Chitinophaga caseinilytica: one gene and its partner. The protein of the gene in region 2 binds, or shares a complex with, the protein of the main gene of each other region. Links are inferred from orthologs where the notes say so. Each region holds a gene or a part of one and is shown on either strand. Other genes may lie near its edges.

Region 1 (3,740 bases), 580 kb from region 2 along the record:
CTGGGCCAACACGCCCACGACAGGCGCGGATTGGGGGAATAACAGCGGAACGCTCGCCTATCCCTACGAGCTCGTTATTTTCCAGGACGGTGCGCAGTATTTCGGGTTCGCGACCAATCAGCAAAACAGTACGCTCACCCGTTTCGAATTCGGGACCAACTTCTCGGGTACGCCCAATATGGTCAACATGGGCAATTTCGGTGGATTGTTGAACAGTCCTTATGGATTGCAGCTCACCAAGGAAGGCCCCAACTGGCATATGTTCGTCGTGAACCAAAACCACCACCTCGTGCGTTTCGATTTCGGCACCTCCCTGCTGAATACGCCCACTGCGGCCGACCTGGGAGACCTGGGCGGGATGCTCAGCGAACCGCGCGACCTGGCCCTGTTCCAGGATTGCGGGGAAACTTTCCTCCTGATCGTCAACAACGGGAACAACACGCTGGTGCGCGCCGATTTCCCCGGAGGGCTCACTTCTGCGCCCACGGCCACGTCGCTGGGCAACCCCGGCGGCCTGATCGATTTCCCTGCGGGCATTTCCGGGATATTCAGAACGGGGACGGACCTCAACGCGTTCCTGACCGATGTGGGCACTACGCCCGCCAACGCCAAGCTGACCCGCATTTCAATGACCAGCTGCAACAATTCCTCCATCCCGAATTTTACCGGCCAAACGCCTCCCAGTTTTACCTATAATCAGCCGGGAACGTACAAGATTAATCTGTTGACAGACGAAGGCACGCCCAATCAGCGCACCTTCTGCAAGAATATCATAGTACTGCCCGTTCCCACCGTAGAACTGGGCCAGAATAATATCGTGATCTGCAACGGCTCGCCCGTGTCCCTCGACGCAGGGCCCGGGCCTAATTTCAGGTATAGCTGGACGAACGGGGAAGACGATCGCGCCATTACCGTAACCGGTTCCGGTACTTTCGGCGTGAGCGTGTTCAACGGCGGATGCACCGTCACCGATGCCATCGATATTTCCATTACTTCCGCCGTGGTGGCTACCGGCACGGTGCAGGACGTAGATTGCAACCACGCAACCGGCGAAGTGCAACTGCAGGTTTCCGGCGGAACGGCGCCCTACGCGTTCCGGCTGAACGGCGGAGCTTCCGGTGCGGTTCCCGAATTCAAAAATCTCGCGATAGGGAATCACGTCGTCAACGTTACGGACGATAACGGCTGCTCCGGCCTCTACAATTTCGCCGTAACCCGCGACCTGTTGCGGACGCTTACCACGAGCGCCACCAGCAACGATCCCAGCTGTTTCGGGACTGCCAACGGCTCCATCCTGGCACAGGTAAGCCAGGGCACTGCGCCGCTGCAATTCGCGCTGAATAACGGCGCTTTCGGGAACTCGCCCGATTTCCAGAACCTGGGCGCCGGTTCATATAAAGTGTACATCAGGAATGCTTATTGCCTTGACAGCCAGCAGGTTACACTTGTGCAGCCGGATGCCCTCATGCTGCCTTACACCGCCTGGCAGGATACCTGTAACCGGTTGAAAGGATGGGTGGATTTCAGTCCGCAGGGCGGCGTGGCGCCATACAGCCTTACCTGGAACGGGAATGTAGTGAACAATACGGAAGTGAAAGGCCTGGGCGTGGGGATTTACAGCGCGCAGCTCATGGATGCCAACGGGTGCCAGCGGGCGGCGAGCATTTATGTGCCGAACCTGAACCTGGGGAGGATGAGCATTCTGACACCCGATACCATCGTTTCCATCGGGGATGCGTTTACGCTCAGGGCCGGCAACGCGGCGGATTACATCTGGAGCCCCGTGACGCAGGGCAACATCGCCTGCCCGGTATGCCCGGAAACGCCCGCCCGGCCGTTAGTAGCCACGCAATACATCGTGCGCACCCTCACCGGCGCCAATTGCATCGCAGCGGATACGGTAAACGTCATGATCGATTATTCTTCCATGCTGGCGATGCCGAACGCGTTTTCCCCCAACAAAGACGGGGTGAACGACGTCTTCCGCCCCAAATCGAAAGCGGTGATGGCATTCAGCATGCAGATCTATAACCGGACGGGTAATCTTCTCTTCACGACCACAGACCACCGCAAAGGCTGGGATGGTACCCACAACGGCGAACCGCAACCCATCGGCACCTATGTCTACGTCATCCGGTTCGGGTTCTGGCAGGCAGATGGAAAGCTGGAGCTACAAGATAAGAAAGGCACCTTCGACCTCATTCGTTAGTGGAAGTAAGGGGTATTTAACAATTGACAATCAATTCATTAAAATAATAAAAGCCGTCCGGTGTGTAACCAGACGGCTTTTTCAATATGCTCAAACCTGATTAGAGGTTAGCCTGAATCTTTTTATCCAGAACTGCTTTCGGAGCAGCGCCCACTTGTTTGTCTACCACCTGGCCGTTTTTGATGAACAGGATAGCGGGAATGCTGGTGATGCCGTAGTTCATGGACACCTGCGGGTTGTTGTCCACGTTCACTTTACCGATGTTCACTTTACCATCGTAGTCTTTCGCCAGCTCTTCGATAACCGGACCGATCGCGCGGCAGGGACCGCACCATTCTGCCCAGAAGTCAACCACGGTGAGTTTGTCCGAATCGAGCACGTTAGATTTGAAGTTCGCATCTGTGAATTCTAAAGCCATTTTGTATAGATTTTAAAGTTTATAATTTAATGATTGGTGTTGATGTATACTCAAAAATCAATCCGATGTAAAACTACTGCTTTTTTGACATCCGGAGTTATAGGATTTCTCTACTTACTTATTGGCAATATCTATCCAGACATCCAGGTCGGGCTGCTGGTCCAGCCAATGTGCCAATTCGTCATTCATTTCCACATGTTTATTGAAGGTATGCATCCGGACAGACAAATTCTCGTCACGGTCCACCAACTGGAAGTAGATCTCGCTCTTGCCGGGGTTGCGTGACACATTGTCTGCCAGGAAATCCACGATCTCCGGCGTGATGAATTGCGGCATCGTCACGATACCGACTTTCCTGGTCTGGTTCCGTTTCACTTCCTGCAGCAGCTGCATGCTGTTGATCTTGAATTCGTACTCGTTTTCGTTGAATCGCCTCGGCTTGAAGCCGCCGTTCACGTACAGGCAAAGGCCCTGTTTGAAATAGTTCGTGAACTTGAGGAAGTCTTCGCTCCAGAGCGCGAATTCGAACTTGCCGGAATAATCTTCCAGCGTCATGATGCCGAACTGTTTGTTGTTGCGGGAAATGCGCTCCACCGCGCCGCTCACATATACGGCCATGCGGAAATCCTTCGCCTTGCCTTTGTTATTGTCAGACGCACCGCTGATCTGGTTCTGGTATTCGGTGATGTCTGACAGTGGGCTCATATGGTAATGCTTCAGCTCGAACTTGTAATCGTCGAGCGGGTGGCCGGAGATGTAAATCCCCGTTACCTCGCGTTCATTGTTCAGCTTGATGGTCAGCGGCCAGTGATCGCAGGGCGGGATTTTCGGCGGAACGATCTCCGCCATGAGCGAATCCCCGAAAAGCCCGCCGGAAGTAGCGTTCTCCGCGGAAACCTGCTGCCCGAATTTCACGATCTTCTCGAGCCCGGTAGTGGTATCGCCATCCGGTTTGTGGAAATACTGCGCCCGGTGCAATTCCGTGAAGCAGTCGAGCGCGCCCGACATGGCGAGCGCCTCCAGCGATTTCCGGTTCACCGCGCGCTGGTTCACCCGCTTGATCATATCGAACATCGTCGTATACGCACCGTTCTTTTCCCGTTCTTCGATGAT
Region 2 (4,828 bases):
CTCCGGTTCGTTGTATCCGTCGCCAAACAATATCAGCACCAGGGCTTAAGCCTTAGCGACCTCATTAATGAAGGCAATTTAGGGTTGATCAAAGCGGCACAACGGTTCGACGAAACCAAGGGTTTCAAATTCATCTCTTACGCCGTATGGTGGATCCGCCAGTCCATCCTGCAGGCTTTGGCAGAGCAAGGCCGTCTGGTCCGCCTGCCGCAGAATAAAATCGGCACTTACAACAAAGCGAATAAAGCTTACATGGCATTCGAACAGGAAAACGAACGCGAACCTTCTACCGAAGAGCTCGCCGAAATCCTGGAAATGTCTGAGTCGGAGATCAACAATATCTTCCAGAGCAATACCCGCCACATGTCTCTCGACGCTCCGGTACACGAAGCGGAAGACGTAGCCATGGGCGACCTCCTGGAAGGTGGCGACGTGACGGATGATGATGTGATGCAGGATTCGCTCCGGGAAGAAATCCGCCGCGTGCTCAAGTCCCTGAGCCCCCGCGAAGCGGAAATCGTGAACGCGTACTTTGGTCTGGATGGCGAAAACGGCGCAACGATCGAACAAATAGGACAGAAGTATGATTTGACGAAGGAACGTATCCGCCAAATCAAGGAAAGGGCCATCAAACGCCTCCAAAAAGCCCGCTACAGCGGCGCACTGAAATCCTACTTGGGATAATCGACACCTATTAATTAATTGATTCTGGGATAAAAGCATCCCGCCTATGAAACGGCGGGATGCTTTTTTTATACCCCATAGAGAACGGTTATAGGCCCATAGACGCCTTTCATACCTTCCCTATTCGTAATTCTCCTCCCAACCCTTTATTTTTGCAATCTTATGCGAAAGGCATCTTTTACACTGGTCCTCCTCTATTTGATGGGATCGGCTTGTGAAAAGGAACAGACAGGACAGTCAACCGAAGAAAACCTCCCCGTCGTGGAAGGCATCATCGAAGAAAACGGGTACCCCATGGTCATGCTCAGCGCCGACCCCGCCTATTTCGCGGGAACGTTGGCCGCCGGCAACGCCGGGGAATGGGTGCATGGCGCCGTGATCTCCGTCTCCAACGGCCCGCAGTCGCAAATACTGCGGGAATACCGGTTGACGGATGCCGCCGGCCGGCCGTTCTGGGTATATACCGTAGACACTGCGCAATTGCAACACGCTTTTCGCGGGGAAAACGGTAAAAGTTATACCTTGACGATCCGTTCGGAAGGGAAAACCCTCAGCGCCATGACCACCATCCCCGCCAACCGCCTCCGGCTCGATTCGGCATGGTGGGGGCCGGCAGGACTGAAGGTTCGCCTCACCGGCAGCGCCACCGGGTACGCCCGGTACTTCACCGCCCGCAACGGAGGGGATTACCTGCCGGGTATGCACCCGCTGTCTTCCGAAACCCTCGGCAAAGGCACCATCGAAGTGCAGCTGGGAGAAGGGATGAACAGGAGCGGCGCCCCGCAGGGCGCCCTGGCGAAAGGGGACACCGTGTGGCTGAAATTCTGTAACGTAGACCACAATACGTACGACTTCTGGCGCAGCGCAGGCACCGCCTGGGCGAAAGGGGCAGACCCCTCGGGCCGGCGACCCGCGCAAAGGGTAACGTCTCCAACGCCAAAGGGTACTGGGGTGGCTACAGCGTAACATATGAAAGGATCATTATCCCTAAATAATCGAAATCAAAACCAAACCAAACCAACAAGCAGAAAACAACAGCATGGAAAACAACACTAACCAGGAACATGCACATGTCCTGATCATCGGCTCCGGCCCCGCAGGGTACACCGCAGCCATCTATGCCGCCAGAGCGAACCTGAAGCCCGTCCTCTACCAGGGCATCCAGCCCGGAGGCCAGCTCACCATCACCACGGAAGTGGAAAACTATCCCGGTTACCCCGAAGGCATCCAGGGTCCGGAAATGATGGTGGACTTCGAAAAACAGGCCGCCCGCATGGGAGCCGATATCCGCTATGGCATGGCCACTTCCGTAGATTTTTCGTCGCAGCCCTTCAAGGTTGTCATCGATGAAGAAAAGACCATCACCGCCGATGCGATCATTATAGCCACCGGCGCCTCCGCCAAATGGCTGGGCCTGCCCTCCGAACAACGCCTCAACGGCAGCGGCGTTTCCGCCTGCGCCGTGTGTGACGGGTTCTTCTTCCGCGGCAAGGAAGCGGCTATCGTTGGCGCGGGAGACACCGCCGCCGAAGAAGCCCTCTATCTTTCCAAAATCTGCTCCAACGTACATATGCTCGTGCGCCGTCATGAAATGAGAGCGTCGAAGGTAATGCAGGACCGCGTCCTCAAAACCTCCAACATCATGGTATACTGGAACTCAGAAACCCTGGAAGTAGTAGGGGAAAACAAAGTGGAAGGCGTTCGCATCCTCAATACCCAGACCAAAGAAGAGAAAACGATCCCCGTGAGCGCGTTCTTCGTGGCCATCGGCCACCAGCCGAACTCCGGCATCTTCAACGGCCAGCTGGACATGGACGAGCAGGGATACATCAAAACCATCCCCGGCACCACCAAAACCAGCGTGGAAGGCGTTTTCGCTTGCGGAGACGTGCAGGACAAGAACTACCGCCAGGCCGTAACGGCCGCCGGCAGCGGTTGTATGGCCGCGCTCGACGCCGAGCGTTACCTTTCCGCTAAAGGACACTAAATCTTACATACGAAAGGGCCGATGGAACGTCGGCCCTTTCCTTTTAATCTTTTCATATGCTGACCATTGCGTTGGAAAGCGTCCGTTTCTTCGCCCATCACGGGTTTTACGAACAGGAACGCATCATCGGCAATCATTTCGTACTGGACGTGCTCGTGCAGTTGCCCGAGCCGGAACACCCTTCGCAACTGGGGGAATCCGTGAACTATGAAGCGCTGTTTTCCATTTCGAAGGCAGTGATGGAAGTGCCGCAGCAGTTGCTGGAACAGGTGGTGCACGATATTTCCGAGAAAGTGAAGGCGCGTTTTCCGGTCATCAGCTATTCGAAGGTGACGCTGCGGAAGCAGGCGCCCCCGTTCGGAGGAGACCTGGCTTACTCCTGCGTGGCTTTGGAAAAACAATACTGAGGCCGGCAACGTTATATTTCCGGCCGTCCGTGTAGAAACCATGTCCACCATGCGGCCGGGCTGGGAAAATCCTTATTTTTGGGAACCTGTTAAATTCAATTCGTTCCTATGCTTAAGAAAACCTTTTTACTGTGTTGCGCCTCCCTGCTGGCGCTCGCTTCGTTCAGCCAAACGGTCGAGGAATCGCTCGCCCAGGCCAAACAGCTCACCCTGCAAATGAAGGAGACCGAGGCGCTGCAACAATATAAAGACATCCTCCAGGCAGACCCCGGCAACGTGACCGCCCTCAACCAGAGCAGCCTCATCTGCAGCCGTGAAGGCGCCCGCCAGAAAGATAAATCCGCCAAAATGGAATGGTTCAACAACGCGAAGATATTCGCTTACGAAGCCATGAAGGTGGATGTAGAAAACCCCGAATCCAACTACGCCATGGCCCTTGCCTGGGCCCGCATCGCGCAGATTTCCGGCGCCAAGGAGAAAGTGGCCGCCGCCAGGGAAGTGAAGAAGTACGTAGACCTGGCCATCAAGTTCAAACCCGACTACGGCGAAGCCTTCCATCTGCTCGGCAAATGGAATTTCGATATCTATAACCTCAGTTCCATCGAAAAAGCCGCCGCCAAGGTGCTTTTCGGCGGAATGCCGGCCGCTACGCTGGAAGACGCGATCGCCAATTACGAGAAATGCCGGCAGCTTACGCCGTCCTTTATCCTCAACTATCTTGACCTGGCTATCGCATTCCGGCAGAACAACCAGGAAACCCAGGCCATGGAAATCCTCAACAAAGCCATGCGCCTCCGGCCCATTTACCAGGACGATCCCGGTTACAAAGCCGAGTGCAAAAAGCTCCTCGACAGTATGCAATAACGGCCTTACGCCAGCTTTTTACCTTTCCACCGGCCGCTTTTCAGGTACAGCCAGGCCAGCGAGCCCATCGACGTCCAGTAGACGAACTCCGCAAACCAGGCCCAGTGCAGCTGGCTGTGCATCCTTTCAATTACCACCACGCAATACGTGAGGTATGCGATCACGGCGATGATCTCGATGCCGAGGTTGATCCGCGTATCGCCCGTTCCCGTTACGCCGTTGAATACCACGGCGGTCACCGACGCGAGGATCATCACCACCATGCATACGTACATAGACGGAAGGGCCTCGGTCATGAGGGATACGTCTGTCGTATAGATCCGCAGCCAAAGCGTGGGGAAAATACTGATGATGAGGCAGATGGCGATGGAACAGAGGACAGACAGCTTCGTGATCTTTTTGACCATGGTCATGACCTCGTTTTCCCGGCCCTGGCCGATCAGGTTGGAAACCATGGTGTTGCAGGTGGAGCCGAACGCCCAGGTGAAAATCCCGAACAGCCCGAAAATACTCCGCATCATATTGGAAATGGCCAGGGGGCGCTGCCCGAGGTGTTCGATGAATATGAAGAAGATCAGCCAGCTGCCGATGCTGAACAGGTATTGCACGACCAGCGGCGCGGAAATCACCAGGATGCTCCGGCAACCGCTCCAGGTGGGGCGCAGGCGGGCGAACAGCTCGTATTTGACATTGAATTTACCGATGAGGAGCAGCACCCAGGCCGCGGCGAAACCCGCGATCTCCGCCAGGATGGAGGCGTAGGCCGCACCATTGAGCCCCAGTGCGGGGAGGCCCAGTTTACCGAAGATCAGCCCGTAGTCGAACACGATATTGGTGACTTCCTGGAAAAGGGAAATGATCACCAGCAGCTTCGTGTTGCCGGTAC

The links.
Region 1: the proteins of trxB (region 2) and trxA are in contact, whole or in part, in a crystal structure (PDB 1F6M), measured with the Escherichia coli proteins. The link is inferred for Chitinophaga caseinilytica from one-to-one orthologs.

Annotation. Positions count from the first base shown.
Region 1 is NZ_CP150096.1:5,027,805-5,031,544, reverse strand. What follows is about bases 969-3,740. They hold trxA (thioredoxin), read right to left. Parts: upstream 2,628-3,740; coding sequence 2,310-2,627; downstream 969-2,309. Other genes in these bases: dnaE (DNA polymerase III subunit alpha), read right to left, coding at 2,742-3,740; WJU22_RS20735 (gliding motility-associated C-terminal domain-containing protein), read left to right, coding at 969-2,209. In the rest of the region: more of WJU22_RS20735, read left to right, coding at 1-968. UniProt on the Escherichia coli protein: Participates in various redox reactions through the reversible oxidation of its active center dithiol to a disulfide and catalyzes dithiol-disulfide exchange reactions.
Region 2 is NZ_CP150096.1:5,606,715-5,611,542, reverse strand. What follows is about bases 806-3,697. They hold trxB (thioredoxin-disulfide reductase), read left to right. Parts: upstream 806-1,723; coding sequence 1,724-2,671; downstream 2,672-3,697. Other genes in these bases: WJU22_RS23210 (hypothetical protein), read left to right, coding at 3,187-3,697; folB (dihydroneopterin aldolase), read left to right, coding at 2,728-3,078; WJU22_RS23225 (hypothetical protein), read left to right, coding at 847-1,650. In the rest of the region: WJU22_RS23230 (sigma-70 family RNA polymerase sigma factor), read left to right, coding at 1-684; more of WJU22_RS23210, read left to right, coding at 3,698-3,942; WJU22_RS23205 (MATE family efflux transporter), read right to left, coding at 3,948-4,828.